Regions from separate parts of the Azospira sp. I09 genome, predicted to be linked through region 1. Evidence: riboswitches for the same ligand, from Rfam matches in the RefSeq annotation. Region 1 holds a riboswitch; each other region holds the start of a gene.
What was found. Region 1 has a riboswitch for cobalamin ahead of AZSP09_RS06675 (TonB-dependent receptor plug domain-containing protein). Riboswitches for the same ligand answer to the same signal wherever they lie in the genome.
Positions count from the first base shown of each region.

Region 2: it holds a riboswitch for cobalamin, as region 1 does, so the genes downstream of both, cbpA (modified peptide precursor CbpA) here and AZSP09_RS06675 (TonB-dependent receptor plug domain-containing protein) in region 1, are expected to answer to the same signal.
Region 3: it holds a riboswitch for cobalamin, as region 1 does, so the genes downstream of both, AZSP09_RS13750 (TonB-dependent receptor) here and AZSP09_RS06675 (TonB-dependent receptor plug domain-containing protein) in region 1, are expected to answer to the same signal.
Region 4: it holds a riboswitch for cobalamin, as region 1 does, so the genes downstream of both, AZSP09_RS20205 (acyl-CoA thioesterase) here and AZSP09_RS06675 (TonB-dependent receptor plug domain-containing protein) in region 1, are expected to answer to the same signal.

Region 1 covers NZ_AP021844.1:1,434,735-1,442,446, forward strand. The annotation lists gene AZSP09_RS06665 (ribonucleoside-diphosphate reductase subunit alpha) at 1-848, shown strand, start outside; gene AZSP09_RS06670 (ribonucleotide-diphosphate reductase subunit beta) at 845-2,029, shown strand; cobalamin riboswitch at 2,181-2,434, shown strand; gene AZSP09_RS06675 (TonB-dependent receptor plug domain-containing protein) at 2,639-4,918, shown strand; gene AZSP09_RS06680 (MotA/TolQ/ExbB proton channel family protein) at 4,933-5,541, shown strand; gene AZSP09_RS06685 (DUF2149 domain-containing protein) at 5,519-5,860, shown strand; gene AZSP09_RS06690 (cobaltochelatase subunit CobN) at 5,844-7,712, shown strand, end outside.
Region 2 covers NZ_AP021844.1:2,468,291-2,476,002, forward strand. The annotation lists gene AZSP09_RS11580 (protein-disulfide reductase DsbD) at 1-1,213, opposite strand, end outside; gene cutA (divalent-cation tolerance protein CutA) at 1,218-1,559, opposite strand; gene AZSP09_RS11590 (ABC transporter permease) at 1,620-2,420, opposite strand; gene cbpB (peptide-modifying radical SAM enzyme CbpB) at 2,511-3,881, opposite strand; gene cbpA (modified peptide precursor CbpA) at 3,878-4,048, opposite strand; cobalamin riboswitch at 4,135-4,335, opposite strand; gene AZSP09_RS11605 (chemotaxis protein CheW) at 4,489-7,155, opposite strand; gene AZSP09_RS11610 (ATP-binding cassette domain-containing protein) at 7,382-7,712, opposite strand, start outside.
Region 3 covers NZ_AP021844.1:2,940,729-2,948,440, forward strand. The annotation lists gene AZSP09_RS13750 (TonB-dependent receptor) at 1-1,462, opposite strand, end outside; cobalamin riboswitch at 1,461-1,671, opposite strand; gene AZSP09_RS13755 (hypothetical protein) at 1,814-2,017, shown strand; gene AZSP09_RS13760 (cell division protein ZapA) at 2,014-2,343, shown strand; RNA gene ssrS (6S RNA) at 2,381-2,560, shown strand; gene AZSP09_RS13770 (EVE domain-containing protein) at 2,647-3,102, shown strand; gene AZSP09_RS13775 (sulfite exporter TauE/SafE family protein) at 3,092-3,895, shown strand; gene AZSP09_RS13780 (DUF485 domain-containing protein) at 4,140-4,460, shown strand; gene AZSP09_RS13785 (cation acetate symporter) at 4,460-6,133, shown strand; gene AZSP09_RS13790 (enoyl-CoA hydratase/isomerase family protein) at 6,228-7,004, opposite strand; gene AZSP09_RS13795 (GntR family transcriptional regulator) at 7,079-7,712, opposite strand, start outside.
Region 4 covers NZ_AP021844.1:420,441-428,152, reverse strand. The annotation lists gene AZSP09_RS02005 (hypothetical protein) at 1-127, shown strand, start outside; gene dbpA (ATP-dependent RNA helicase DbpA) at 136-1,557, shown strand; gene AZSP09_RS01995 (YgjP-like metallopeptidase domain-containing protein) at 1,554-2,111, opposite strand; gene AZSP09_RS01990 (OprD family outer membrane porin) at 2,130-3,470, opposite strand; gene AZSP09_RS01985 (diguanylate cyclase) at 3,461-4,855, opposite strand; gene AZSP09_RS20205 (acyl-CoA thioesterase) at 5,112-5,981, opposite strand; cobalamin riboswitch at 6,149-6,365, opposite strand; cobalamin riboswitch at 6,435-6,648, shown strand; gene AZSP09_RS01975 (energy-coupling factor ABC transporter permease) at 6,785-7,462, shown strand; gene AZSP09_RS01970 (energy-coupling factor ABC transporter substrate-binding protein) at 7,459-7,712, shown strand, end outside.

The DNA of each region.
Region 1 (7,712 bases):
TCTCCGACTGCCTGCACCGCCTGGGCCTGCCCTACGCCTCCGAGGCCGCCGTGGAATTCGCCGACCGCTCCATGGAAGCCGTCTGCTACCACGCCTACTGGGCCTCCACCGACCTGGCCGAGGAACGGGGCCGCTACTCCAGCTTCAAGGGCAGCCTGTGGGACAAGGGCATCCTGCCCATCGACTCCCTGCAGCTGCTGGAAGACGCCCGCGGCGGCTATGTGGAAGTGGACCGCAGCACCACCCTGGACTGGGACGCCCTGCGCGAGCGCATCGCCCAGGTCGGCATGCGCAACTCCAACTGCGTCGCCATTGCGCCCACGGCCACCATCTCCAACATCATCGGCGTCTCCGCCGCCATCGAGCCTGAGTACCAGAACCTCTACGTCAAATCCAACCTCTCCGGCGAATTCACGGTGGTGAACGAATCCCTGGTGCGGGACCTGAAGGCCCTCAACCTGTGGGACGAGGTGATGATCTCCGACCTCAAGTATTTCGACGGCTCCCTCGGCCCCATCGACCGCATCCCGGACGAGCTGAAGGCCCGCTACGCCACCGCCTTCGAGATCGACCCCACCTGGCTGATCCGGGCCGCCGCCCGTCGCCAGAAGTGGATCGACCAGGCCCAGTCCCTCAACCTCTACGTGGCCGCACCCTCCGGCAAGAAGCTGGACGAGATCTACAAGCTGGCCTGGACCCAGGGCCTGAAGACCACCTACTACCTGCGCACCCTGGGCGCCACCGCCATGGAAAAGACCAGTTCCCCGGTGGACCGGGCCGCCGCCCCCGCCGCGCCCGAGCCCAAGTTCTGCTCCATCGACAACCCGGATTGCGAGGCCTGCCAATGAGCCAACTGCGTTTCGACGACTGGGACGACGCACCCGCCGCCGTCCAGCCCGCCCCGGCTGCAACGCCCGCCCGGCAAGCATCTCCAGCCCCCCTGCCCGCCCAGGCAGGAACGGCGGCGCCCCTGGCCGGCACTACCCCGGCAGCCGCGCCCCGCCTGCCTGCCGGCGGCATCTCTCTGGCCCCCATCAACCCGGAAGACAAGCGGGTGGTGAACGGCAAGGCCGACATCAACCAGCTGGCGCCCTTCAAGTACCCCTGGGCCTGGGAGTTCTTCCTCAACGCCAACCGCAACCACTGGACGCCCCTGGAAATCTCCATGGCCCAGGACGTGCACGACTACAACCACAAGCTGACGCCGGCCGAGCGCCACGTCTTCGAGAACGTGCTGTCCTACCTCACCACCTCCGACATCCTGGCCATGCGCAACATCGGCCTGGCGGTGATGGAGAAGATGAGCGCGCCGGAGCTGCAGATCTACCAGGCCCGCCAGGTCTATGAAGAGGCCCTGCACACCTGGACCTACCAGCACTGCATCGAAAGCCTGGGCCTGGACCAGAAGGAAATCTACAACCGCTACCGGGTGGTGCCGGAAATCCACGGCAAGATCGCCCTGGCCAACCGCCGCCTGGAGCGGGTGATGCGTTCCGACTTCGACCTGACGGACCGGGACAACCTGCACGAATTCGCCCTCTCCTACCTCTTCTTCGCCGGCATCTTCGAAGGCTGCTGGTTCTACAACGGCTTCACCCCCATCTTCGCCCTGCAGCGCCGGGGCCTGATGAAGGGCACCGCCGAGCAGCTGCAGTACATCATGCGCGACGAGGTGCTGCACTGCGCCTTCGGCATCCGGGTGGTGCGCCAGCTGCTGCAGGAAGAGAACCTGACCCTGGACCCGGTCCAGGTCAAGGCCCTGTGGGAAGAGGCGGAAGCCGCCGAGTCGGCCTACGCCGGCTACATCCTGCGGGAGCCCATCCTGGGCTACAACGCCGACCTGCACCGGGACCAGTTCCGCTTCATCGCCAACCGCCGCGCCCGCCAGCTGGGCCTGGCCGAGCCCTTCCCCGGCGCCGAGAACGTGCTGCCCTGGCTCGACGAACAGGCCAATATGCGCAAGGAAAAGAACTTCTTCGAAACCCGCGTCACCGAGTACCAGACCGGCGGCGCTCTGGCCTGGGACTGAGCCGGGCGGCAACCAGCGGCGTCGTGCCCTGGACGCTGCCCCGGCCCCTGGCGGGGATGGGGCAGCCCAGGACACAGACTTTTGTCATAGATGGGATTGGGGGTATGATCGCGCTCCTGATCGCCTGCAGTTGCGATCCCGGCTCCCCAGGGAGCCATTAGCAGTCAAAGGTGTCCGGCGGCAGCAGCCGCCGGGTGAAACGGGAACGAAGTAACGGCCATCACGGCCCCAAGCTTCGGCTGCCCCCGCAACGGTAAGCCAGTGCGGATGTTCCACGGCCCTCCTCCCCGGAGCGCCAGCCACTGAGCCAGCCCGTCGCCCCCTCACCGGGGCCGGCGACTGGCTTGGGAAGGCGGAACATCAAGACTGGCGAGCCCGGAGACCGGCCTTTGATTTTTGCGTGCCCGCCGTCCATGAAGGACGGTGCCGGCACGAACCTGCCACCGACCGCGGGGTTGCGGACGGAGCGGAGCATGAATCGAAGCGCCGGCCTTTCCCTCTGAGCCGAGTTTCTGCCGCCTGCCCTCGGGCCGGCGGTCGCGCCTCATCCTTTGTGCCCCCGTTTCCCGAAGCCCGGTCGGTAGCCATCGACTGGAGTCATACAGCAACATGGGGAGCATCAACAACCAACAACCGCGGCGTCTCCTGGCCGCCGCCATCGCCGCCCTCTTTTCCCAGGCCGCCCTGGCCGCCGGAGAGCAGGGCGAGACGGAACTGGGCAGCGTGGTGGTGACCGCCTCGCGTATCGAGCAGACCACCCTGGAGGCCCCGGCTGCCGTCACCGTCGTGACGGCCGACAAGCTGGACGCCTCGGGCGCCGTGCGCATCGGCGACGCCCTCACCGCCAAGGTGCCCAGCTTCTACATGCGCAACGGCCTGGGCACCAGCACCCGCATCAACACCGCCCCCATCGTCTCCTTCCGCGGCCTCTCCGACGGCCGGGTGAAGATGATGGTGGACGGCATGAGTCTCTCCGACGGCAACGCCGGCGGCCTGGCCAGCCTGATGGGCATTCCCATGGGCGAGGTGGAGCAGATCGAGGTGGTGCCCGGCTCCGCCTCGGCTCTCTACGGCAGCGACGCCATGGGCGGCGTGGTCAATGTCATCACCAAGGTGCCCACCAAGCAGGAAACCCGGGTCAAGGTCAGCCGGGGCTTCGGCGACGGCGAGCGCAGTGCGGTGGAAGCCAGCTACCGCAACAAGTGGGACAACGGCCTGGCCGCCACCCTGGGCTTCGGCTACGAGGACATGGCCGGTTTCGCCGGCAGCGACCTGGTGGTGCTGCCGGTGGGCACCACCGGCACCGGCGCCAACGCGGTCCAGGGTGGCCGGGCCACCACCACGGTGGATGGCAAGAAGGCCTATGTGGTGGGGGACCAGGGCGCCATCTCCTCCCACGCCAACAACCTGCATGCCAAGGTCTATTACAGCCTGGATGCCCAGTCCCGCTTCTTCGCCGGCTTCAACCGCAGCGAAAGCAGCATCGGCTTCGAGCGCTTCAACAACTACCTGAGCAAGAACGGCGCTCCCCTCGCCCTGCCCGCCAGCAATGTCTCCATCAACGGCGACAAGCTGGGCAGCATCAAGGAATCGAGCTTCTGGAATTCCAGCAATCCCAACTACCGCCAGGAGACCCGCTACTTCGCCGGCTTCGACGGCAAGCTGGGCAATGGCTACGACCTCAAGGCCAATGTGGGCTACTTCGACCGGGAGGCCTTCTACGTCGGCTCCGGCACCGGCGCCACCTTCGACGGCGGCCCGGGCACCCGCACCAGCACTCCCAACACCACCCTGGACGCCTCGGCCCAGCTGGGTTTTGCCGCGGGCAGCAACCAGTACCTGATCGTCGGTCTCTCCTCCAGCCGCAGCCACCTGCGGCGCAAGGTATACCAGCTCACCAGCTGGCGCGATCCCGACAGCACCACCGGCGCCCTCAACGAACAGTCCGACGGGGAAAGCACCACCAATTCCCTGTTCCTGCAGGACCAGATCTTCGTCGGCGACGACCTCACCCTCTACCTGGGCGGCCGCCACGACCGCTGGAGCAGCCGGGGCAACATGCAGAAATACGTCGGAACGCCCCGAAGCAATCTGGACATCCCGGAGCGCTCCGAATCCGCCTTCTCCCCCAAGGTGGCGGCGGTCTACCGCCTGACGCCGGGCACCAGCGTGCGCAGCTCCCTGGGCAAGGCCTTCCGTGCCCCCTCCAACTACGAGATGTACGCCACTCCCAGCATCAGCAGCCGCCGCCTGCTGGTGGCCGACCCCAACCTGAAGCCGGAAACCTCCACCTCCTGGGACCTGGGCATCGAGACGGCCCTGGCCGGCCAGGGCTCGGCCAAGGCCACCTATTACCGCACCCGGCTGCAGGACATGATCTACCGCAAGCTCAGCCCCTACAGCGGCAGCCTGGCCAATGTGGACTTCTTCGCCACGGCCACCAACGCCGGCCAGGCCGAGGTGGAAGGCGTGGAGCTGGCGGCGGAAATGCCCCTCGCCTCCTGGCTGCGGGCCTCCGCCAGCTACACCTGGACCGACAGCCAGATCACCCGGGACGAGAGCGGCACCGGCCTGCAGGGCAAGCGCCTGCGCTATGTGCCGAAAAACACCGCCTACTTCGCCCTGGACGCCCAGTGGCAGCAATGGCGCGCCTACCTCTCCGCCGCCTACACCGGCGAGCAGTTCAGCAAGGAAGACAACAGCGACGTCATCAAGAACGTCTACGGCGGCGTCAGCAAGTACTGGCTGGCCAACCTTAAGCTGAGCTACCAGTTCGACAGGAATTTCAAGGTCAGCGCCGGCATCAACAACCTCTTCGACAAGACCTACTACGAGTACTACCAGATGCCCGGCCGCAATGCCTTCATCGAGCTGAGCGCCTCGTTCTGACCCTGGGAGCCATCATGGAAATCGTCACCCTCATCGAGCAACTGCTCTACCAAGTCTCCACCGCCCTCTACCTGCCGGTGATCGGCGGCTGCGCCCTGCTGGTGGCCTACGTGCCCCTGCAACTGGGCATCACCCTGTTCGACGCCTGGCAGCGGCGCCGCGGCCATCTGCCGGAGGTGGAAAGCTTCAAGCTGCGCCTGGGCCAGCTGCGGCACCGCCTGAAGGGCTATCCGCGCCGCCTGGAGATCGAAGTGGAACGGCTGCTGCAGGCCGAGGAACTGGAACTGTCGCGGCGCCTGGACCGCATCCGCTTCGTCATCAAGGTGGGGCCGGCCCTGGGCCTCATGGGCACCCTCATCCCCATGGGCATTTCCCTGGCCGCTCTGGCCGAAGGCAACATCCCCAAGATGGCCGGCAGCATGGTCACCGCCTTCACCGCCACCGTGGCCGGCCTGGGCGCCGGGGTCCTCGCCTATCTGCTGGCCCTCTCCCGGGAACGGTGGGTGCGGGCCGATGTGCGGGAAATGGCCCACGCCGCCGAACTGACCCTGGCGGAAAGCGGCCAGGCCCTCCCCCACCACCTGCAGACGGAGGCCGACGATGCGGTTGCTGCAGCGGCGTAGGCGCTTCTCCCTGGACGGCGAGGCCCTGGAAGACCCCATCGCCGGGGTCGCCAACCTCTTCGACGCCAGCATCGTCTTCATCGTCTCCATGATGATCGCCCTGTTCATGGCCTACAACATGATGGACCTGCTGGACCCCAGTTCCGAAGTGACCATGGTGAAGAAGAACGCCAACGGCGAGATGGAGATCATCACCAAGAAGGGCAACGAGATCAAAGCCGCCAAGGTCACCGACCAGAAGCTCTCGGGCCGGGGCGAACGCCTCGGCACCGCCTACAAGCTGCCCGACGGGAGGATCGTCTATGTACCGGCCGACTGAGGGCAAGCGCCCGATCCTGTTCCACCTCCGGCACCTCTTCCTGGGCCTGGCCCTGCTGCTCCTGGGCCTGGCCGCCCAGGCCCGACCCCTGTCATTGGTGCTATTCCCCGGCGACCCGGCCACCCTGACGGCGGTCAATGCGGTGCAGCAGCTGCAACGGGAACCGGTCCTGAAAGAGGTGCGCTTCCACATCGCCTCCTCCTCCCAGCCCAGCCCGGCGGACCTGGAAGCCCTGGCCAAGGCCGACCTGGCCCTGATCTACAACATGGGCCGGGACCTGGCGAAGCAGATTGCCCCCGCCGTGGCCGAAATCAACCGGCGCGGCGCCAAGGCCTACGCCGTCGGCTCGCCCTTCGAGGAAGGTGAACGGGATGCGGGCCTGAGCCGCAACGAGGAACTGCGGGCCTACGCCCAGGCCGGCGGCGTGGACAACTACGCCGCCATGCTGCGCCTGGCCCTGGCCCGGGAATTCGGCCTGCCCCTGGCGGCCCCGCCGCCCCGCCCCTTCCCCGCCGTGGCCCTGTGGAATCCCCGCAGCGGCCAGCTCTTTAGCCGCTTCGAGGACTACGCGGCAGACTACCTGCGGCAGCGCCCCGGCGCCGCCGAGCGGGTCTGGGTGGGCATCGTCTTCAACCGGGTCACGGCCCAGGCCGGCCGCTCGGCCCTGCTCGAAGCCATGGTGGAAAGCCTGGAGCGGCGCGGCTTCAACGTCGCCCCGGCCTTCGGCTTTCCTTCCGAAAATGCGGTCAAGCAATACTTCATCGACCCCAGGGGCAAGGCCCGGGTGGCGGCCCTGGTGGGCCTGGCCCTGAAGATGGGCAACGTGCCGGAGAAAACCATCCCGCTCATGCAGGCCCTGGACGTGCCCGTGGTCAATGCCCTCTCCCTCTTCAACCAGAGCCGCCAGGAATGGGAGGATTCGCCCATGGGCCTGAGCCTCAACGAGCGGGCCTGGCAGATCGCCGGAGCCGAATTCGCCGGCGCCGTGGCTCCCACCGTGGTGGCTTCCAAGGAGCGTCTGACCGATCCCCGCACCGGCCTGGAATACGTGGTGGAGGCCCCCATTCCCGAGCGCATCGAGCGCCTGGCGGACCGGGTGAAGAAGTGGGTGGAGCTGCGCTATGAGCTCAACACCAACAAGCGGGTGGCGGTGATCTACTACAACTACCCGCCGGGCAAGGAGAACATCGGCGCCTCCTACCTCAACGTGCTGCCCCGCTCCCTGTGGCAGATCCTCTCCCGCCTGGAGCAGGCCGGCTACAACGCCCAGGGCCGCCCGGCCACGGAAGAAGCCCTGTTCGACGCCCTGCGGGAACACGGCACCAACATCGGCAACTGGGCTCCCGGTGCCCTGGAAAAAATGGTGCGCAGCGGCCACGCCATGCTGCTGCCGGTGAGCGACTACCGCAAATGGTTCGACCGCCAGCCGGAAAAGCTGCGCCGCGCCATGGTCCAGGCCTGGGGCGAGCCGGAAAACTCCAGGGTGATGTTGTGGAAGGACGGCAAGGGCAAGCCCCACTTCGTTTTCCCCGCCCAGCGCTACGGCAATCTGGTCTTCGCGCCCCAGCCTTCCCGGGGCTGGGAGGGCGACCTCAAGAAGATGTACCACGACGTGGCCCTGCCGCCCCACCACCAGTATCTGGCCTTCTACCTGTGGCTGCAGAAGGGCTACCAGGCCCATGCCATGGTGCATGTGGGCACCCACGCCACCCATGAATGGCTCTCCGGCAAGGAGGTGGGCTTCACCGCCGCCGATCCGGGGGAGGCCATGGTGGGCGACGTGCCCCAGCTCTACCCCTACATCGTGGACGACATCGGCGAGGCCCTGCAGGCCAAGCGGCGCGGCATGGCC
Region 2 (7,712 bases), 1.0 Mb from region 1:
TCAGCAGCAGGGCCCAGCCGGCCATTACCAGGGCCGCCGGCAGCACCGGCGACACCAGCCACAGGGCGGTGCCGAGGAGGATGACGCCGAAGGCCTTCTTCACCGCTTCCATCCAGGGTCCGGACCGGGGCAGCAGGGTGGTGGCGGAGAGGCCCACCAGCAGCAGGGGCACGCCCATGCCCAGGGCCATGGCGAAAAGGGCGGCGCCGCCCAGCACCGCATCGCCGCTCTGGCCGATGTAGAGCAGGGCCCCGGCCAGGGGGGCGGCGACACAGGGGCCGACGATCACCGCCGACAGGGCCCCCATCGCGAACACCGCCGCCAGGTGGCCGCCGTGCAGGTGGCTGGCCTCTTCCGACAGCTTGCTCTGCAGGAAGCTGGGCAGCTGCAGCTCGTAGAAGCCGAACATGGAGAAGGACAGCACCACGAAGACGGCGGCGAAGGCGCCCAGCACCCAGGGATTCTGCAGGGCGGCGGAGAGCAGGGTGCCGGTGAGGCCGGCGGCCACCCCCAGGGCGGCGTAGGTCACCGCCATGCCCAGCACGTAGGCCAGGGAGAGAAGGAAGCTCTTGCTGCGGGAAACGTGGTGCCCCTGGCCAACGATGATGCCGGAGAGGATGGGGATCATGGGGAAGACGCAGGGCGTCAGGGCCAGCAGCAGGCCGAAGCCGAAGAAGGTGGAGACGGCCAGCCAGAAGCCGGCGTTCTGCAGCAGGCCGGCGATATGGCCGCTCTCATCGCCGGCGGCGTCGGGCACGGCGGCCGGGGCGCTGCCCGGGGCCGGCAGGGTGACGCTGAGCTTTTGTTCCTGGGGCGGGTAGCAGACCCCGGCATCGGCGCAGCCCTGGGCCGTCACCTTGAGGGTGATGGGGCCGGACTGGTTGGCGCTCAGCGGCAGGCGGATGGCCACGCTCTTGTAATAGACCTCCACGTCGCCGAAGTTGTCATCGTGCTTCTGCTTGCCGGCGGGGAACACGGGGGTGCCCAGGGTGGCGCCCTCGGCGGCGAACCTGAACTTGTCCCGGTACAGGTAATAGCCCTTGGCGATGCTGTAGCGCACCTCCACGGTCTTGTCGTCCAGGGCCCGGGCTTCGGGCTTGAAGGCCACCAGGGGATCGAGGAATTCCTGGGCGGCCACGGGCAGGGCCAGGCCCAGCAGGATCAGGCACGGCAGCAGCCGACGCCACAACGGGGAAGTCAGGGAAGCAATCACGGCGTCACTCGGGGCGGGTCTCGGTCACGACCCAGTTGAGGTAATCGGGCAGCCCTTCGGCCACGGGCCAGGCAACGATCTCCGGCACGTCGTAGGGATGCAGTTCCAGCAGGCGGGCCCGCAGTTCGGGGAAGCGGTCGGCGGCGGTCTTCAGCTGCAGGGGCGTCTCGGTGGCCATCTCCACCTTGCCCTGCCAGCGGTAGATGGAGGCGCAGGGCGCCAGCACGTTGGCGCAGGCCGCCAGACGGGCATCCACCAGGGCGGCGGCGAGGCGGGCGGCGGTTTCGCCGTCCGGGCAATTGGTCTGCACCAGCAGTACCGGGTTGGCTTTTTTGGAGGTGGTCATGGGGCCATCTTAGCCGAGAGCGGCGTTTCGCGTTTTGATCTGCCTGCGCCTGCCGCCATCTCAGCGCAACAGGCGGCGCCGGGTCAGCACCAGGGCGACGAGGAAGGCGACGGCAGTGATGGCCAGCAGCACCGCCACGTGCAGCAGGACATTGGCCGGCACCTGGCCCTGCAGCAGGGGCCGCACCAGTTGCACGGCGTGGGTCAGGGGCAGCGCCTCGGTCAGCCCCTGGACCAGGACCGGCAGCTGTTCCCGGGGGAAGAAGACGCCGGAAAGCAGCATGGTGGGGGTGATGAAGAGGGTGAAGTAGTACATGAAGAAATCGTAGGAGGGCGCCAGGGCATTGACGATCAGGCCCAGGGCGGCAAAGGCCAGGCCGGTGAGCAGGATCACCGGCAGCACTCCCAGGGCCAGGGGCGAATGGGAGAGGCCGAGGACGAATATCACCGTGAGGATGGCGCAGCCGGAAAGGAGGCTCTTGGTGGCGGCCCAGATCAGCTCGCCCAGCATCACGTCCTCCAGCTCCAGGGGGGCGTTGAGCATGGCCTCCCAGGTCTTCTGCACGTGCATGCGGGAGAAGGCCGAATAGAGGGCTTCGAAGGTGGCGGCATTCATGGTGCTGGCGCACACCGTGCCGGCGGCCAGGAAGGCCACGTAGGAGGTGCCGGCCACCTCCGGCAGCATGCTGCCCAGGCCGTAACCCAGGCCCAGCATGTAGATCAGGGGATCGGCCAGGTTGCCCAGGATGGAAGGCAGGGCCAGCTTGCGCCAGACCAGGAAGTTGCGTTGCCACACGGGAAACCAGCGGGCGGAAAGGCGGGGCGGCGCGTAGAGGGAAGCGGAGGAAGTGGCGGCATTCATGGCGCCATTATCCGGCCTTGGCGCCCGGAAGGTAAGCACCCCGGTCGGGGCGGGGCCGCCGACCGGGGGCAAACGGGCCTCGAACGGGCCTCAGCAGGCGCTGAAAACCGTCTCCGTGCCTTGGTCCCAGCCGTCCCAGAGAAAGTCGTCGGACTTGCCGTCGGCGATCAGGCGCAGGGCGTAGCGCACCTGCTCCTCGTAGAACTGGCAGAAGGCGCCGGTCTTCTCCATGCCACCGTTCATCTCGTTGGCCTCCGCCGGGCAGGGGCTGCCGCAGAAGTGGCGGATGGGGCAGGAGGCGCAGGGCTCGAACTGGTCCACGTCCCGCTGCGTCACCGTCTTGAAGGCCGGCGATTCCAGGGCTGCCGCCACGCCGTCGGTAAACAGGTTGCCGCCCTCGAAGGCCGGCAGGCCGATGAACTCGCTGCAGGGAAAGAGGCCACCGTCTGCCGCCAGGGCGAAGAAGGCCCGGCCGCCGCCGCAGGGGGAGATGTCGCACATCAGGCGTCGCGCCGTGGGCGCCAGGATAGCCAGCAGGATGTTGGCGAAATTGGCCACCACCAGCTTGCGCCCGGTCTCCCGGTACAGCTCGTGGGTCCGTTCCAGGGCGGCGATGAAGGCCCGGGCGAAATCCCCGTCCGCCGGCTTGACCCCCCGGGCGCCGGAAAGGGTGCAGCGCACCGCGTTGAGCATGCAGGTGGGCACCTGGTGGCGATGGAACAGCTCCACCATGTCCGTCAGGTGGGCCAGGTTCTCCGTGGTGCAGGTGGTGATGACGCTCCAGGAGCCGTAGCCCTGGAGCCGCTCCATGGCCCGCAGCACATGCTGGTGCACCCCCTGGCCGGCCCAGGTGTGGCGGGTGGCGTTGGTGATGGGGGCGGTGGGACCGTCCAGGGAAAGGCCGATGCTGACGTTGCGCTGCATGAGGAAGTCGGCGGCGGCATCGGTGAGCAGGGTGCCGTTGGTCTGCACACCGAAGGCGAAGTCGTCCTGGAACAGGTCGATGGCGGCGAACAGGGCCTCCCGGTTCATCAGGGGTTCGGCGCCGTGGAAGATGAGGCGGGGCTTGCGCGCCCCCTCGCCGCCGTCCATCACCGTGGCGAAGTATTCCTTCAGCCGCTGCAGGGCCCCCAGCAGCCGTTCCGCCGGCATGTCGCTGCCGTGGCGGCGCAGGGTGTCGGGGATGTAGCAGTAGGTGCAGTCCAGGTTGCAGCGTTCCGTCGGGTTCACATAGACGCCGGAGGGCTTCAGCTCGAAGCGCAGAGCGTGGATTTCCTGGGCGAACCTTGCCGCCTGGGCCTGGAAGCGCTCGGCCAGCTCGCTGCCGCACAATTCCGCCTCCACCCGGTCCTTGTCCACCAGGGACCAGAAGGCGGTTTCCGGGTGCAGCAGGGCCACGTAGCGCTCATGGCCGATGTCGTAGGGCTGCAGCCGGCGCAGATGGGGAGCCGGACCGTTCACTTGGCCGCCTTCCGGTCCATCAGGACGTAGTGGGAGAGGCCGATGCCGTCCGGGTTGCAGGACTTGCGGCTGGCGATGACCGGGGCCGGGGCGGCTGCCTGGGTGGGCAGGGTGGCAGCCTGCTGGGCAGTGGTGGCTTGGCTGGTAACTTGAGTGGTGGCTTTCATGGGGTCCTCCCGCGAAGGTATGAAAAAAAGCAAAAGGGCTCCGGCGGCCTGTCTCGAAAGAAACATGCCGCCGGAGCCCTTTGCCTGGAACTCCACGACTTCCGCCCGTCTTCTGGCTTACGGATCGACCGGTCCTGCTACTGGGTTCCCCCTTCCCGCCGCATTTTCTGCGGCAGTGGGTGGCGTGGAAAAACTGCACCACGCCGTGGAACGACCGTCCCCGATTACAGCGGCGGGCCCGCCACGGAGTTGCACCGTGTTCCGAAAGCGGAAGCCGAATGGGGGCGGATTCTGGCCGCCGGCCCGGGGAGGGTCAAGGCCGACGGCAGCCGGATTTGATCCAGGTAAAGCGCCTCTGTCCGAGGTCGGATTTTTGCCCGGCAGCCCGGCGCCTGCCTCCTTTCCCTGCCTCCTTTCCCTGCCCCCTTGCCCTGCCCCCTTCAGCGCCCGCCTCCGGGCCCGCCGATGGCCCGCAGGGGCGCCGCCGGGCGCGGTGCCTCGCCGCCCGCGGCGGACTCCGGCTTTCTCTGGGCAGCGCCGCAGATGCGCTCCGGGTCCAGCACCTGGAGGATTTTTTCCCTGTCCGGCTGGCGCGGCTTGATGATGGCCTGCACGTAGCCGGCGTCCTGGCGGATCATCTCCGGGATCGGCTCCAGGCGCTCGGCGTCGAATTCGGGCACGGCATAGAGATCGTCCACCAGCAGCCCCATGAGGCCGTCCCGCACCCGCACCACGACGATCTGGCTGTGGTTGTCCACCTCCTTGGCCGGGTAGTTGAGGAGGAAGCGCATATCCACCACCGGCACCAGGGTGCCGCTGTCGCCGCCACCGCCCTGGAAGCTGATGACGCCGCAAAGATAGCGGCGGGAGCCGCTCATGGGGGAAAGCCGGGCCGGGTCCACCGCCTCCAGCACTTCGGCCGCCGGCAGGCCGTACACCTTGTCGCCGACGACGAAGGTGGCCAGCTCCACGCTCTGCCCGCCCCGGGCGTGCAGGTCGCCGTAGCTGCCTTCCAGCACCGCCGGGCGCCGCTCCCGGGGGGCCGCGGCGGCACTGCCGTCGCCGACGGGAACGAACACCAGGGCCACCACGTCGTTGCTGTAGTCGCCGCTATTCTTGAATTCCCGGTAGCCGAAGGAGGCGGTGCTGCCGACGATCCAGGTGCGCCCGGCCAGCTGCACCACCCGGGAGCGGCCCTCGCCGTTGGCGGCGGAGAAGAGGCTCTTATCCAGTTTTTCCACCTCCAGCAGGCTTTCCGCCGGGAAGCGTTCGTCGGAGGAGGCAATGATGCGGCCGCTGCGCTCGGCGAAGACGGCGAAGGCCCCGGCCTGGGGCGGCAGGGAATCGGCCAGCATGGCGGCGAACTGGGGCGCTGCGTCGAAGACGATGCCGATGCCCCCCACCACCTTGGCCGGATCGTCGGGATGGCGGATGGCGGCGTTGTAGACGTAGGTGGGGCGGCCGCCGTAGAGCCAGCTCTTCTCGAAGGGGGAGACGCAGTAGTGCTGGGTGCTGGGCAGGTAGAAGACGGACTGGACCCAGCCCGCATCCACCTTCTTGCCCACCAGGTTGAGGCTGTCGCCGTGCAGGTTGGAAGCGGCGACGATGGTGCCGGAAAGGTCGTACACGAAGAGCCGGGAATAGACGGTGTACAGGCTGTTGATGTATTCCAGGATGCCGGCCATGGCCTGGGCCTCCGCCTCGCCGGGACGGCCGGCGGCCATGCTGCGGCGCAGGGCCGAGGTGAGGGCCCACCAGCGGCAGTCGTTGGCCCGCTCGTAGAGGTTGCGGTCCATGATGTCGATCATCAGGCGGGAGATGAACTGCACGTCCTGCAGGCTGGAGGAGATGGCGGTCTGGTAGAGGTCGGCGATGGAGCGGGCGAAGAGGTCGCTGGTGCGGTCGCCGGTCTCGGAAATCTGCTGCAGCACGGATTTGAGCTTGAGCAGGTCGCCCCGCTTGTCGGCAGCCATGATCTGGCCGTTCCACACCACCCGGCGCAGGGAGAGGTTGATGCCCTCGGCGCCCCGGGCGATGTCGGCCAGGGCCGGGCAGAAGGTGTCGGCGTGGGCCAGCACGCCCTCCAGCACCTCCGCCGGCAGGCTCTCGGCGGCCTGGCCCAGGCCGGCGCGGAAGGCGGAGCTGACCGGCACCATGACATGGCCCACCCAGCCGGGCCCGACGTAGCCCTGGTAGCCCCGGGTGGGGCAGGTCCTGGCCAGGTATTCGCGGCCGCCCCAATCGACGATGCGGTAATCCGCATCCCGCACCTGCTCCAGGCGGCGGCCCAGGGGCACGTGGTCGGCATCGCTGGAGGCGATCACCGTGCCCTGGGCGTCCAGCAGCAGCATCACCGAACGGTCCTCCCGGCGACGCAGGTTGCGGAAAATGCTCTCCGTCTCGTCGGCGAAGCGGAAGCACAGGCACAGCACCCCCAGGGGCTCGCCGCTGCCGCCGTCGTCGATACGCTGGGAGTAGATGAGGGCCCGCTCCAGACCGGGGCGCAGGTCGCTGGCGCGGAAGGTCTCCACATAGCCGTCGGTGTGCAGGGTCTGTTGCAGCAGGGGGTCCTGGGAGAAGAGCACGGGGCTGGCGCCGTCCAGGTGGGCGATGACCCGGCCATTGAGGTCCAGCACCAGGATTTCGTCGTACACCGTGTATTTGTCCCGGTACTCCTGCAGGCGGCGCAGGATGCGGGCCTTCTCCCCTTCCAGGGTCTCCTGGTCCGGCGCCTCCTTGCGCTGGCGGATGAAGTCCCGGATGTCCTCGTCCGTGGCCAGGAAGCCCACGTCGGCGGTGCGCTCGTAGAGGTTGCGGATCAGGATGTCCACCGCCACCTGGGCCTTGGAGCCGATCTCCAGCACCACCTTGCGGATGTTCTCCTGCACCAGGTTCTCGATCAGCTGCCGCTCCAGGCGGCCGAAGCCTTCCCGGGTAGCACCCATGGTCGGCAGGATGGTCTTGGCCTCGGCCGGGCAGTTCATCTTGGCCGTGGCCTCGATCATGCCCCAGGTGAAATTGAGGTTCTCCAGCTGCTTTTCGCACTGGGCGACGCTGCGCATGAAGGGGATGAAGGCCTCCACCAGGCCCTGGTTGTCGTCGTGCATGGCACTCCTCCTAGGATGGCGCCGGCGGTGGGCGTGAGGGCCCCTGCCAGTCGGAATACGGGAGGTCGTGCGGTGGTGGTCGGGCCTTATGGGGAACAACAGGCAGCGGGCTGGCCCTGGGCCGCTGCCGGCGCCCGGGTCGATGCCCGGGTCATGGGTGGGGAGATTGTAGCGTGAAGCCCGGCTTTGCATAGCCCCCGGGAATTCCCGGGGCCGGAGGCGGCCCTCAGTCCCGCAGTTCGCGGCCGGTGAGCTTGATGAACACGTCTTCCAGGTTGGCCGCCCGGTGCACGTAGTGCAGGCCCGGGGCGGCGGTCAGGGCCTCCAGCAGGGACGCCGGTTCGCGGCAGTAGAAGAAGGCCGTCTCGCCGGAGATTTCGCAGCGATCCGCCAGATGGCCGTGACCCTCGGCCCAGGCCGGGGCGTTTTCGCCGTAAACCTCCACCACCTGGGGCTCAATGTGGCTGGCGATCAGCTCCCGGGGGCTGCCCTGGGTGATCAGGCGGCCGTGGTCGAGCACCGCCAGCTGGTGGCAGAGGCGCTCCGCCTCGTCCATG
Region 3 (7,712 bases), 1.5 Mb from region 1:
GGTTTCCCGGTGCCATTCGATTGAGCCCCAGCGTCAAGGTTTTCGCTTTGGCCGGGTTTATGAAGGCGTTGAAGGTGCCCCCAACGAAGAATCTGTCAACATCCGGCGCCTGAAAGGCTTGGTTAAGGTTGGCGAAAACGGAATAGCGGCTATCTAGCCGCTGGTTGATGCCCAGATCCCAGGCATCCAGGTCCCGCTCTCGGGACAATTGAGCGCCGCCAGCGGGTAGATGCTCATAGCGAACGCTTTCTCTGCGCGTCCCTGCTGACAGAGTGGTGTCGCCGAGGCGATAGACGCCCTGAACATAGTAGGCACGGCTGTTTTTCTTGGTTTGATCAAATGCCTGGATACGATTGCCGTCCGTACTCTGGAAGCCTGCTGTAAGGTCAAAGGTGTCGCCGGTGTGGACCACGGCCAGATCGTTGCCTTCGATGTCGTAGTCTGCCTTGAAGGTGCCGACGAACTCTGAGTGCTTGTCTTCCCGGCGATGAGCGTAGGTGAGTTTGGTGCTGTCGTTCAGGCTCCACTCGCCGCCCAGGCGCCATTGGTCGGTAGTGAATTGCTGATGTGTATATCTGGTGGCACCGGCTTGTGAAGGGTCTGCATCAAACTGGGCTTGGGATAGTGCGTTGGGGTAGCGAGTGTCGATGTAGGTACTGGAGACATCGACGTTCAGCCATAGATCACGCAGAGGACGTACCTTCAGCGCAGCTCGTTCATTGCGCATTTCGGAGGAATCCTTATGGCCGCTGATATCCGCCTGACTATATCCGCCATGCTTGCTGTGGTCGGCGCTGGCGGAAATGCTGTAGTTCTCGCCTTGCGTGCCAGCAGCAGTGTTCAGCCCTAGCGCGCCGTCGGTACCGGTATAGGCGCCGATAGAGATACCTGAATAGGGGCGGGTATGAATCTGGATCGTACCTGCCATGGCGCCATCCCCGTTGAGAACGGAACCGCTCCCTTTGGTGATTTCAATACGGTCGATGGCGGATAAGGGAATGGCGCCCAGCAGTTGGGGCACCATGTCGATATTGTTCAGGCGCTGTCCGTCGAGGCTGACGGCAATATTCTGGTAGCCGTTCTCGCTGCCGTAGCCGCGCATGTCGAGCATGGGGGTAAAACGGTTGCCAAAGCTGGGGGCAACATTTACCGAGCTATGCTGGGCTAGGTAGTCGAAAAGGGTTTGGGCCCCGGAGCGGTCAATCATCGGCCGGGTGTGTATTTCGGCAGCGTAGGCGGCGTCTGCCTCAGCATAAGCAACGCGGGTTGCTGTTACCTTAATGGTTTCCAGTTCCGTGCTTTGGGCGTGGGTGTGGGCGGTGAACAGCAGGCCGAGGGAGGCTGCAGAAAGGGAAATGCATGGTTTCATGAGGTGAGACTCCTCGTATCCGGCGAGCGTCCCCGCAATGCCGGAAGGTGGCGAAGGAAGTGAGCTGATGGTGGTCGGGCCGATCCGGCTCACTCGGTATTCCGTTCAGGCCGGTATCCGGGCTCGGAAGTCTTGATCCATCGCCTTCCCGGGGGTGACCCAGTGGCATCGTGATGGACCCGCACTTCCTTACCGTTGCGGGGGCAGCACAGGCATTGCGCCGCTGCTGGCGGCGCGCACCTGTTTCCCGTTTAACCGCGGAGGAGGACTCCTCCCGCGGCACCTGACGCGGAGCGTTGTCCCTGGTGGAACAACGGGGGCGGATGGTACTCCATACCTGCCTGTATGGCGAGGCCGGCGCCTGGGCGCTTCGGCATAAAACACATTCAAAATATGGTCTTAGTCCTTGACCTTGCGTGTTTTTGGCCTCTATAGTTCGCGCCTATGACTAAGCAATTGGATGCCCTCGAGGGCAAGGTGGCGCAGGTGGTCAACCTCTGCCACAGCCTGCGGGCCGAGAACCAGGAACTGCGCGCCCGACTGGCCAGCGCGGAAGACGAGCGCCTGCGTCTGGTCGAGCGCATGGAGGCGGCCCGTGTCCGCCTCGAGGCGCTGGCCGAGCAGTTGCCGGAGGAGGGCAAGGCATGAGCGGCAATTTCATCGACGTGGCCATCCTCGGCCGCGAATACCGGGTGGCCTGTCCGCCCGGCGAACAGGAAGCGCTGCTGGCTGCCGTCGCCTATGTGGACCGCAAGATGCAGGACATCGCAGCCAAGAGTAAGACTGCTGCCGCCGAGCGCGTGGCGGTCATGGCGGCCCTGAATATCGCCCACGAACTGCTTTCCGCCGGGAAGGCGGAGAGCCCCGCAGAAAATCCTGAAACCCCCGTTGACGGCTCTGACTTTCAGCGTAGAATCGGAGCCATGGAAACACAGTTGGACGCGGCCCTCCAAGGCCAGGAACCCTTGTTCTGAAGCCTTCTTGGCCGCACCAGAAAAAGTTTCCGCCGATTGTCCCCTGCGGTGTTCGTCAAGGCCATATATTCCTTGAACCAATGCTAATTGGCATCGGCCGCGAACCACTCATCCGCTGTTGTGAGCGCCCTTCGTCGGGTGCACCTGATGCGGACGGCAAGCGACCACTCTGAACTCAGGTTCAGGATGCCGGCCTAACGGCACAGGCGGGGGCCTAATACAGCAGCGCGGTGCGAGCAATCCACCGCGCTGTTTCCTTTTGTGGCCCCTCTTTTCCCCTGTTCGCCCATGGCTTACTGGCTGATGAAATCCGAGCCGGACGAAGTGTCCATCGACGACCTGGCCCGTCTCGGCCGGGTGCCCTGGTTCGGCGTGCGCAACTACCAGGCCCGCAATTTCATGCGCGATGCCATGAAGCTGGGCGACGGCGTGCTCTTCTACCATTCCGGCTGTGCCGTGCCGGGCATCGCCGGCCTGGGTCAGGTGGCGTCCGCCGCCTACGCCGATGCCACCCAGTTCGATCCGGCCAGTCCCTATTTCGATGCCAAATCCTCGCCCGGGCAGCCCCGCTGGCTCAACGTGGATGTGGCCTTCGTCGCCCGCGGGCGCTTCGTGGCCCTGACCGAGCTGCGGTGCCATCCGGCCCTGGCGGCCATGGGAGTGCTGCAAAAGGGCAGCCGCCTGTCCATCACCCCGGTGACGGCGGAAGAGTGGCAATTCATTACCCGCAAGTTGATGGAGCTGAACGATGTTTTTTGATTTCTGGTGGCTGGCCTATGTGAGTCTGGGCCTCTTCGCCGGTTTCATGGCCGGCCTCCTGGGCATCGGCGGCGGCGCCGTGATGGTGCCCCTGCTGGTCATGATCTTCGCCGGCCAGCAGTTCCCGCCGGAGCAGATGCTGCATCTGGCCCTCGGCACCTCCATGGCTACCATCATCTTCACCGCCATTTCCAGCCTGCGCACCCACCACCAGCATGGCGCCGTGATGTGGGACACGCTGCGCTCTTTCACTCCGGGGGTGCTGGTGGGGACCGTGCTGGGCACCCAGCTCGCCGCCCGCATTTCCACCCAGGGCCTGGCCCTGTTCTTTGCCTGCTTCATTTCCTGCGTGGCGTTGCAGATGGCGTTGAACTTCAAGCCGAAGCCCCACCGGGAACTGCCCGGCCCGGCCGGCCTGGGGCTGGCGGGCGGGGTCATCGGCGCCCTCTCTTCCCTGGTGGCCATCGGCGGCGGCTCCCTGACGGTTCCTTATCTGGCCTGGTGTAACGTGCCGGTGCGCAACGCCATCGGCACTTCGGCGGCCCTCGGCCTGCCCATCGCCTTCTTCGGCACCCTGGGCTACATCTGGAACGGCTGGGGCGAGGCCGGCCTGCCGGCCTGGAGCGTTGGTTACGTCTATCTGCCGGCCCTGCTGTGGGTGATGGCGGGCAGCGTGGTGGCGGCCCCGGTGGGGGCGCGTCTGGCCCATCGCCTGCCGGTGGCGACCCTGAAGCGGATTTTCGCCGGCGTGCTGGTGCTGCTGGCAGCCAAGATGTTGCATGGCGTCATGTAGATGGCGGCTTGCCGACCTTGATGCATATGGAAAGGGCCTGCGGGCCCTTTTTTGTTTTTGCGCCGCGACATACGGGCGGGTATGGAAATTTGCGTAACTGTTATATCATTGCGTAATCCATGTCCGTTCCCGGACGCAATACGGGTTTCCCACATTGGGGAAAACCCGCCGGGAGGGCTGGGTAGAGGGGGAGTCGGTCTTTTTCTGCCGACCTAAACAAATACTCAAACTGAGGAGAACACTCGTGAGCAGCGCTGCCTACGAACGGATTCGCAACAATCCGAAGTTCGACAAGCTGGTTGCCACCCGCAGCCGCTTCGCCTGGACCCTGTCTGCCGTGGTCCTGATCCTGTACTACGGCTTCATGGCCGTGGTCGCCTTCAATCCCACCCTGCTGGCCTCGCCCCTGGGCGAAGGCCGTATCGCCACCATCGGCTGGCCCATCGCCGCCCTGATGATGCTGCTGTTCTGGGTCATGACCGGCCTCTACGTGCATCGCGCCAACGGCAAGTTCGACGAAATCAACGCCGAACTGATCAAGGAAGCCACCAAGGAGGCCCAATAATGCGTAACCTGTCCCGCTTCCTGCCCCTGTTGGGCCTGCTGCTGGCCGCCGGTGCCGCCTATGCCGGTCCCGGTACCGTCGGCGAGGCTGAAAAGCAGCCCCTGAACGTGGCCGCCATCGCCATGTTCGTGGCCTTCGTGCTGTCCACCCTGGGCATCACCTACTGGGCCGCCAACCGCACCAAGTCCACCGCCGACTTCTACACTGCCGGCGGCGGCATCACCGGTTTCCAGAACGGCCTGGCCATTGCCGGCGACTACATGTCCGCCGCCACCCTGCTGGGTCTGACCTCCATGGTGTTCGCCAAGGGCTATGACGGTTTCGTCTACATCGTCGGCTTCTTCGTCGGCTGGCCCATCATTCTGTTCCTGATGGCCGAGCGCCTGCGTAACCTGGGCCGCTTCACCTTTGCCGACATCACCTCCTACCGTCTCGACCAGAGCAAGGTGCGGACGGTGGCTGCCATCTCTTCCCTGACCGTGGTGCTGTTCTACCTGATCACCCAGATGGTCGGCGCCGGCCAGCTGATCAAGCTGCTCTTCGGCCTGGACTATGAGGTGGCCGTGGTCGTGGTGGGCGTGCTGATGATGGTCTATGTGACCTTCGGCGGCATGATTGCCACCACCTGGGTGCAGATCATCAAGGCCTGTCTGCTGCTTGGCGGCGGCACCCTGATGATGCTGCTGGCCATGTCTCACTTCGGTTTCGATTTCGAAACCCTGGTCACCAAGGCCACCGAAGTGCACAAGGACGGCACCAAGATCATGGGTCCGGGTTCCCTGCTGGCCGATCCGGTCAATGCCGTGTCCCTGTCCCTGGGCCTGATGTTCGGTACCGCCGGCCTGCCCCACATCCTGATGCGCTTCTTCACCGTGCCGGATGCCAAGCAGGCCCGCAAGTCCGTGTTCGTGGCCACCGGCTTCATCGGCTTCTTCTTCCTGGTGGTGGTGCTGCTGGGTATGTCCGCCATCGTTCTGGTCGGCACCAACCCCGAGTTCTTCGAAGGCGGCAACGTCGGCGGCAAGATGATCGGTGGCGGCAACATGGTGGCCATGCACCTGGCCAAGTTCGTCGGCGGTAACATCTTCCTCGGCTTCCTTTCCGCCGTGGCCTTCGCCACCATCCTGGCCGTGGTTTCCGGCCTGGCTCTGGCCGGCGCTTCCGCCATCTCCCACGACATCTACGCCAATGTGATCTGCAAGGGCAAGCCCAAGGGCGGTTCCGAACTGAAGGTGTCCAAGATCGCCTCCATCTTCATCGGTCTGGCTGCCATCGGCCTGGGCATCATGTTCGAAAAGCAGAACCTGGCTTTCATGGTCGGCCTGGCTTTCGGCATCGCTGCTTCTGCCAACTTCCCGGTGCTGATCCTCTCCATGTACTGGAAGGGCCTGACCACCAAGGGCGCCATTGCCGGCACCATCTGCGGCCTGACTGCCGCCGTGGTCTTCGTGGTGCTGTCCAAGGCCGTGTGGGTGACCGTGCTGGGCAAGGCCCAGGCCATCTTCCCCTACGACCAGCCGGCCCTGTTCTCCATGCCCCTGGCTTTCCTCATCGCCTTCGTGGTCTCCAAGCTGGATACCAGCGCCCAGGCCAAGCGCGAGATCGAAGCCTTCGACGACCAGTACGTGCGTGCCCAGACCGGTCTGGGTGCCGCCGGCGCCAGCAACCACTAAGCGCCAGCTGCAGCGTCAGCGTCATAAAAAAGCCCCGGGAGTTTCCCGGGGCTTTTTCTTTGTGCCGTTGCCGGCGGCCAGCGCAGTTTGTTGATCAACAGCCCTTGAAGGCGGGCTTGCGCTTGGCCAGGAAGGCGTCCAGGCCTTCCTTGTAGTCGGCGGTGTCGAGGAAGGCGAAGGAGGCGGCCTTTTCTTCCTGGGTCAGGGGCATGCCGGAAGCCAGGCGGCGCATCCACTGCTTGTGCCAACGGGCCACCAGGGGCGCGCCGGCGGCGATGCGGCGGGCGGTGGCGGTGACTTCGTCCTCCAGCTGGGCATCGGCCACCACCCGCGTCAGCAGGCCCTTGGCGTAGGCCTCGGCGGCAGAGAGGATGCGCCCTTCCAGCAGGATCTCGGACATCACGGCGGGGCCGGCCAGGGCCAGCAGGCCGGACATCTCACCCGGATACATGGAGAAGCCCAGCTTGTTGATGGGGGCGCCGAACTTGGCTCCTTCGCCGGCGATGCGCAGGTCGCAGTTGCCGGCGATTTCCAGGCCGCCGCCGATGCAGGCGCCCCGGATCAGGGCCACGGTGGGGTGGGGGCAGTCGCGCACCGCATCCAGGGCGGCACCCACCTTGTCGTGGTAGTGCAGGGCCTGATCCAGGTTGGCCCGCTTGACCAGGAATTCCTCGATGTCGCCACCGGCGGCGAAAGCTACGCCAGCCCCGGTGAGAACGACGCAGCGCAGACTGGAGTCGGCCGAGAGTTCGGCCATGGCGGCGGCCAGGTCGCACCACATGGCGTAGTTAACGGCGTTGAGCTTCTCCGGGTTGGAGAGGGTGACGGTGGCGATGTCGCCGTCACGGGAGACGAGAATGCGTCCGGACATGGCGGTTCTTTCAAGGCGGGGTGGAAAAAAACAGGGGCTGCACAGGCAGCCCCGGGGTGTGCGGCGGGTGCGGTTCAGCGGCTGGTGGCCTTGGCCATGGCTTCGCTGCCGGCGATGAGGTGGCTCTTCATGACCTTCTCGGCCAGGTCCGGGTCCTTGGCGGTGATGGCGGCCAGCAGTTCCCGGTGTTCTTCCATGGACTTCTTCAGGCGGCCGTCCACGGACAGGGACTGGTAGCGGGTCAGCTTGAGGACCTTGCGCAAATCCTGGATCACCTGCAGCAGCCAGCGGTTGCCGGCGATTTCCCAGAGGGTCAGGTGGAAATTCTGGTTGGCCTCGAAGTAGGCCGGAATGTTGCCGGTGGCGGCCGCCTTTTCCAGGATGTCCTGGATCGCCTGCAGGCGGGCCACGTCGGCCGGGGTGGCCTTCTGGGTGGCCTCGAAGGCGCAACGGCCTTCCAGCATGGCGATGATGGGGAAGATTTCCTGGATGTCGCCCCCGGACAGCTCGGTGACGTAGCAGCCGCGGCGCGGCTTGAGGGTCACCAGGCCTTCGGAGGCCAGCACCTTCAGGGCCTCGCGCAGGGGGGTGCGGGAGATGCCGTAGTCTTCGGCCAGGGCCTGCTCGTCGATCCAGGTGCCGGGCGGCAGTTCATGGGAAAAGATGCGCTGACGCAGGCGCTCGGCCACTTCTTCGTAGAGGGCGGGC
Region 4 (7,712 bases), 1.0 Mb from region 1:
CCACCGCGAGGCCGGCAAGGGCGGCGCCAAGAACCTGCTGATGCCCAAGCCCAAGCCCGTGGAAGACAAGCCCCGCCCCGGCCAGCGCCAGCGCAAGCCGGCCCCCAAGGCCCGGCGCCGGAGCTGATGCACCCCATGAGCGACGCCCCCACTTCCCCTGATGCCGAGCTGAACGCCCCGGCCGACCTGTCCTTCGCCAGCCTGCCCCTTTCCGCCGGCCTGCTGGCCACCCTGGAACAGCTGGAATACCGCAGCATGACGGCCATCCAGGCCGCCAGCCTGCCCCTGGCCCTGGCCGGCCACGACCTCATCGCCCAGGGCAAGACCGGCAGCGGCAAGACCGCCGCCTTCGGCCTCACCCTGCTCAGCCGCCTCGACCCGCGCCGCCTGGAAATCCAGGCCCTGGTGCTGTGCCCCACGCGGGAACTGTCGGAGCAGGTGACCCAGGAACTGCGCCGCCTGGCCCGGGGCGAGGAGAACGTGCGCATCCTCACCCTCTGCGGCGGCAGCCCCATGAAGCCCCAGATCACCAGCCTGGAGAACGGCGCCCACATCGTGGTCGGCACTCCGGGCCGCCTCATGGACCACCTGGAACGGGGCAGCCTCACCCTGGCCGCCCTCAACACCCTGGTGCTGGACGAGGCCGACCGCATGCTGGACATGGGCTTCCACGACGCCATCGCCTGGGTCGCCCGGCGCTGCCCGGCGGAACGCCAGACCCTGCTCTTCTCCGCCACCTACCCGCCCGGCATCGCCGAACTGGCCCAGCGCTTCCTGCGCCAGCCGAAGGAAGTGAAGCTGGCGGAACAGCACGAAGGCAGCAAGATCCGCCAGCGCTTCTACGAGGTGAAGCACGAGGAACGGCTACAGGCCGTGTGCACCCTGCTCAAGCACTACCGCCCGGCCAGCACCCTGGCCTTCTGCAACACCAAGCAGCAGTGCCGGGACCTGGTGCAAGTGCTGCACAGCCAGGGCTTTTCCGCCCTGACCCTGAACGGGGACCTGGAGCAGCGGCAGCGGGACCAGGTGCTGATCCAGTTCGCCAACCGCAGCTGTTCCGTGCTGGTGGCCACCGACGTGGCCGCTCGGGGCCTGGACATCGCCCAGCTGGAAGCGGTGATCAACGTGGACGTGACGCCGGACCCGGAAATCTACATCCACCGCATCGGCCGCACCGGCCGCGGTGACGAGGACGGCTGGGCCCTGAGCCTGTGCAGCCCGCGGGACCGGCGCCGGGTGGAGACCATCGCCCAGATGATGGGCATGGAGCCGGAATGGCACACCCTGGGCAGCCTGCAGAGCGGCAACGAGGCGCCCCTGGTGCCGCCCATGGCCACCCTGCTGCTGCTCGGCGGGCGCAAGGACAAGCTGCGTCCCGGCGACGTCCTCGGCGCCCTCACCGGCGAGGCCGGCTTCGCCAAGGAACAGGTGGGCAAGATCACCGTCACCGAGCAGGTCACCTATGTGGCCGTGGCCCGCAACATCGCCCGGGAGGCGGTGCGCAAGCTGGCCAAGGTCAAGGGCAAGAGCGTCAAGACCCGCCTGCTGGAAGACTAGGCCGGCGGGGCTTCCCCCGGCGAGGAAGGCGAGGCGGCGGCCCACAGGGGCGCACCGCCCTGCTCCAGGTAGCAGAGGTAGGTGCGCAGGTCGAATTCCAGCTGGTGGTAGTCCGCTTCCATGTGCCGGCACAGCTGGTAGAAGGCCTTGTCGTGCTGCCGCTCCTTGAGGTGGGCCAGTTCGTGGACCACGATCATGCGCAGGAAGGCCTCCGGCATCTCCCGGAACAGGGCCGAGACCCGGATCTCCCGCTTGGTCTTCAACTTGCCGCCCTGGACCCGGGCCACCGTGGTGTGGGTGCCGAGGGCGTTGCGCAGGTCGTGCAGCTTGCTGTCGAAGGCCACCTTGCTCGGCGTGTCCGCATTGCGCAGATGGCGCCCCTTCAAATCCAGCACGTAGTCGTACAACGCCCGGTCGGTGCGCACCTCATGGGCCCGGGGATAGCGTTCCAGCAGCCAGGGCGCCAGCCGGCCCTGGCCGATCAGGTGCTGCACCCGGGCCGTCAGCTCGGCCGGATAGCCGGCCAGGTAATCCAAGGGTCGCTTGTTGGTCATGGTGAAAATTGAGGGCCGCTAGAAGTCGTAGCGCAAGCCCAGGGTGAGGAAGTGGTTGTCGTAGCGGGAATGGGCCGAGCTGCGCGCTTCCAGGTGCAGCCGGGCCGAGACCCGGGGCGTCAGCCGGGCCCGGTAGATGAGGCTGTTGGCGATGATGTCGGCGCCGGGCAGGATGGCCTCGTCGATGTCCATGCGGGCGTGGCCCAGCAGCAGGCTGTGCTCCGGCAGGCCGTAGGGGCCCAGGTCCAGCAGCAGGGTGGCCTTGCGCAGGCGGCTGCGGGCGATGGCCGACATGGCGTCGTTCTCGGCGTAGAGATAGGGCATCAGCACGAATTCCGGATAGCCGCCCCAGTTGCCGTAGGCCGTCACGGTGCGCTGGTCGCCGCCGAAGCGGTTGGCCATCAGGGCCAGGCTGAGGCCGCTGGGGGCATGGGCCAGGGTGCCCTTGAGGCCCGCCAGGCCGTAGCTGGCGTTGAGGCCGTGACGGGCCAGATAGTCGCGGAAGGCCCCCACCTCCGACACCCGGTAGGCCTGGCCGTCGATGAGGGCGGTAAAGCTCCGGCCCAGGGGCTGCTTGAAGCGGCCGTCGGCATAGACGGTCTGCAGGGTGTCGCGGCCGTAGTAGTGCCACAGCTGCAGCTTGTGCTCCGCCTCGTAGGCCACCCCCGTCATCCACACGCCCCGGTGGCCGACCACGGTGGAGGGGTCCAGGGTCTCGCCGTTGCGCGCATCCGGCCGGCCCTGGCCGTCCACCAGCAGGGAGGTGTAGGTCTGCTGGGACATGCTGCGGAAATCGGAAAAGCTCACCAGGCCGTCCAGACCCGACATCTGGCCGACGTAGCCCAGGGTCAGGGTGGTGCCGGGCAGCTCCCGGCTGCTCAGCACGTAGGCGTCGAACAGGTTGGGGATGATGCGGTATTCGTAGCTGTTGATGAGGGGCGACTGGATTTCCTGGCGCCCCAGGGTCAGGCGGCTGCGGCCCCGGCTGTAGATGAGCTGGGCCTCGCCCCACAGGGAATAGGGGCGCTTGTCCAGGCCGAACATGTAGGCGTCGGTCTGGCGCGGATTGTCCCGGGCCAGACCCAGGTCCTGGGTGGTGTACCAGGCGGCCCGCAGGCGCCAGCCCCGGTAGTCGCCGCTCTCCAGGCCCAGCTTGCCGCCGAAGCCGGCGGTGTTCTGGTTCGGCCGGCCGCCCTTCTTGTCGTCGAAGACGTACATGGCCTTGCCGTAGCCGAAGAAGGTGGTGCCCGCCAGGGCCTCCGCCCCATCGTCCCCGGCCCGGCTCTGGACCGAGGTGCCCAGGAGGCAGGCCAGGCCCAGCAGGCGAAGGCAGCGCCCGACGCCCGCGCCTATTGCCATTCCACCCGGTTGCGGCCCAGGTCCTTGGCCCGGTAAAGGGCGGCATCGGCCCGGGCCACGATGTCCTTGGCCTGGTCGTCGGGGCGGTAGGTGGCGACCCCGAAGCTGGCGGTCTTCTGCCGCACCACCGGAAACTCGTTGAGCTCGAACACCCGGCGCAGGTCCTCGGCCAGCACCCGGGCCCCCGCCTCGTCCGTGTGGGGGCAGACCACCATGAATTCCTCGCCGCCCCAGCGGCCTGCCAGATCCGTCTCCCGGGTGTGGCGCTGCAGCAGCCGGGCCACTTCCAGCAGCACCTGGTCCCCCGCCTGGTGGCCGTGGCAGTCGTTCACCAGCTTGAAGTGGTCCAGGTCCAGCAGGATCAGGCTGAAGGGCTGGCCGAAACGCTGGGAGCGCTGGATTTCGCTTTCCAGCACCTCGTCCAGCTTCATGCGGTTGAACAGGCCGGTCAGCTTGTCGGTGACGGAAAGTCGCTCCAGCTCCCGGTTGAGGGCGCTCAGCTTGCGGTTGGAGTAGATGACCACGGCCAGGACAAAGGCGGCCACGGCCAGGCTCTTCCACAGCAGGCTGTAGTCGGTGTGCTGCTCCACCTTGATGGCCACGTGCCGGTTGGCGATGGCCTCCCGCTCCTGGGGCGTCACGGTACGCACGCCCTTGTCCAGGATGTCCCGCAGCAGGGGTTCGTCCTTGACCACGCCGATGCGCAGCTGGTTGGTGTAGGCGGGAATCTGGCCGGCGATCTTGAGGTTGAACAGGCCTTCCTTGCGGATGGCGTAGGCGGCGACGATGAGGGAGCGCACCGTCAGGTCGGCCTTGCGCTCGGAAACCAGGGAGACGGCCTCCGGCTCGCTGCCGGTGAGGATCACCCGCAGGTTGGGGAAGTCCTTGCGGATGCGCTCCTCCACCATGGTGCCCCGGGGCAGGGCCACGCTCTCGCCGCTGAGGCCGAGGAGGTCGCCGACGAAGGCGTGCTCCTCCCGGGTGACGATGATGTTGGGGTCGGTGAAGATGGGTGAGGTGAAATTCAGCCAGCGGTCCCGTTCCGGACTCTGGTTGAGGAAGCTCATGAGCTGGCAGCGCCCGGCCTTGGCGGCGGCCAGGCTTTCGTCCCAGGTCCGCACCGGCAGCAGCTCGATGCGCAGACCTACCCGCTGGGCCACCAGCTGCACCAGGTCGGCGCCGATGCCCTCGTGCCGCCCCTGCTCGTTGATGCGCTCGAAGGGCTCCCAGTCCGGATCGACGCACATCTTCACCGACCGCACCCTGTCCAGGTAGGCCTGCTCGGCAGCGGTGAAGACAATGGGCGCCGGCTCGGAGGCGACGCCGGGCAGCGGACTCAGGGAAAGGCAGGCGGCGCACAGGGCCAAGGCTGTCTTGAGGGACATGGGGACTAGGCAGGTTGGAGGGATCGTCGCTGCCGATGCCCGGGCAGCCTGGGTTGCGGAAGGCGCCATGCCGATCACGGCACGGGCTCCGGCCCATCTTTTTCTGTCGGCAGTATAACGGCCCGCCACCGCTGAATTGGCTCGACTATGTCACACCGCGGTGGGGGCCGCTGCCCGGCCGGGCAGCCTGCCGCCTGCCGTTCCGCGCCGGAAACCGGGAACGCCCGCCCCGGCCGGGGCGGGCGAAGGCCGGAGCCTAAGCCAGACGCCGCCCCAGGGGCTGGGGCACGGGCACCGGGCGGCCGTCGTAGCCCACCGCCACCATGATGAAGCGGCCCCGGGTGCACAGGCGGCGCTGGCCGGTGAGCAGGGCCTCTGCGTGCAGCAGCACTTCCACCGTCATGGAACTGTTGCCGATGGCCACCACCCGGGCCGCCAGGTCGGCGATCTCCCCTTCCAGCACCGGCGCGTGGAAGTCGATGCGCTCGGAAGCGGCCATCACCACAGGCATGCGGGCCTGGCGGCTGGCCGCCACCATGGCCGCCTTACCCAGCCAGGCCAGGGCCTGGCCGCCGAAGAGGCTGCCGTGGTGGTTGGTGTGGCCGGGAAAGACCATCTCCACCATGGCCGTCACCGGGCCGATGCCGGGCAGCTGGGCGAAGCTCTCGTCGTCCTCCTGCAGCGGCGCCCCTGGACCGTCCACCGCCACCAGGGTGAAGTGGGCGGTGGCGCTGGTCTCCCGCAGCCCGGTGGCCAGGTCCTCCGCCGCCAGGGCCACCTCCACCTGCACCGAGCGCCGGCCCCGCTGCACCACCCGGCCGGACAGTTCCACCAGGCGCCCCTGGGGAATGGGCTTGCGGAAGTCGATGCGGCCGCTGCTGGCGGTGACCATGGGCCGGCGGGTCTCCCGGGTGGCCACCAGGAAGGCCAGCTTGTCCATCATGGCCATGGCGGAACCGCCGAAGAGGGTGCCGTGATGGTTCACCTGTTCGGGGAAGACCACGTCCACCATGAGGGTGGCCTGCTGCTGCCGCGGCGAAGTGGACGAAGTGGGGGCGGGATTGGCTTCTACGGGCTGGGCGGCCGTCCCCACGACGGCGCCGATTTCCATTGCTTCCATGCGCATGCGCAACTCCTTGGATGAAGCGGAGCGGGAGCATCGGAGAAGGGCGAACACCCCGGGCCGCGGCAAAGCGGCTCGGAGCGGCAGGCAGCCGAGAGCGGACAACGATGACAGTCAGGGAATGCGCGCATTTACCTTCCTCAGGGGACACCCCGCCCCAACTAGGATTGATATGAAGTAATGCCGCGGCAGGTCTCCTGACTTGCGGGTCGTCACGTTGCGCCAGCCTTCCCGGCAGTATCGCCAGTGGCAAAGAGTGGAGCGCAACGCTCGCCGCCTACAGTTGCGGGGGCAGTTCCGGACTGGAGTCGGGGCGTCGCCGCCCTGTCTCGCACCGGATTCCCTTTTCATCCCCTGGAGGGGGGAACCGAAGCGGGGCCAGTCTAACCCGCCCCGACCGATTCGCCAAACGCCGCGCCTGGCGCGGCGGATTGCCCAGCCCGGGGGGAGTGGGCTATCATCCGCCCCGATTCAGGTGCCGTGCCTCGCGCTCTGCGGGGACGGTGAAACGGGAAGCCGGTGACTCCAGGGACCACCCAGGACAGTCCGGCGCAGCCCCCGCTGCTGTAAGCCAGACGACGCTGCCTCACGCCACTGTGGTTCATCACGGGAAGGCCGGCAGGGAAGGATGAAGGCAAGCCAGAAGACCGGCCTGACATCACAAGTTGCACCATTCCCCGGGGTGACGGGAACGGTTCTGGTGATTTGCCGCCTCCTCGCTGTTCCATCCGCCGCGGCCCTTTATCCGACCTGCCACAACTCCCCCGCCTGGTGCGCCACCGTCATGCTCGCCGAGGGAGAGACTCATGCACATCATGGAAGGCTTCCTGCCCATCGAACACGCCGTGGGCTGGAGCGTCGCCGCCGCCCCCTTCGTCGCCTGGGGCATCCGTTCCGTGAACCGCCGCATCCGCGAAAATCCCGAGCAGCGCATGCTGCTGGGAGTGGCCGCCGCCTTCACCTTCGTCCTCTCGGCCCTGAAGCTGCCCTCGGTCACCGGCAGCTGTTCCCACCCCACCGGCACCGGCCTGGGCGCCGTGCTCTTCGGTCCTGCCGCCATGGCCCCCATCGGCGCCGTGGTGCTGCTGTTCCAGGCCCTGCTGCTGGCCCACGGCGGCCTCACCACCCTGGGCGCAAACATCTTCTCCATGGCCGTGGTGGGACCCTTCGCCGCCTACGGCATCTTCGCCCTGGCCCGCCGCCTCAAGGCATCCCTGGCGGTGAGCGTGTTCCTCGCCGCCAGCCTGGCGGACCTGCTCACCTACGTCACCACCTCGGTGCAACTGGCCTGGGCCTTCCCCGATCCGGTGGGCGGCTTTGGCGCCTCCTTCCTCAAGTTCGCCGGCATCTTCGCCCTCACCCAGATTCCCCTGGCCATCAGCGAGGGCCTGCTCACCGTGGTCATCTGCAACGCCCTGGCCCGCTTCAACCCGCAGGAACTGCAGGACCTGGGCGTGGCCCCGGCGCCGGAGGTGCGGGCATGAAGCGCCACCAGAACCTGCTGCTGCTCATCGCCGTGGTGCTGCTGGCGGCCCTGCCCCTGTGGCTGGTGGAACGGCCCCTGGGGCCGGACGGCCAGCCGGCGGAAATCTTCGGCGGCGCCGACGGCGAGGCCCAGGCCCTCATCACCCGCATCGCCCCGGACTACCAGCCCTGGTTCCAGCCCCTGCTGGAGCCGGCCAGCGGCGAGATCGCCTCCCTTCTCTTCGCCCTGCAGGCGGCCCTCGGCGCCGG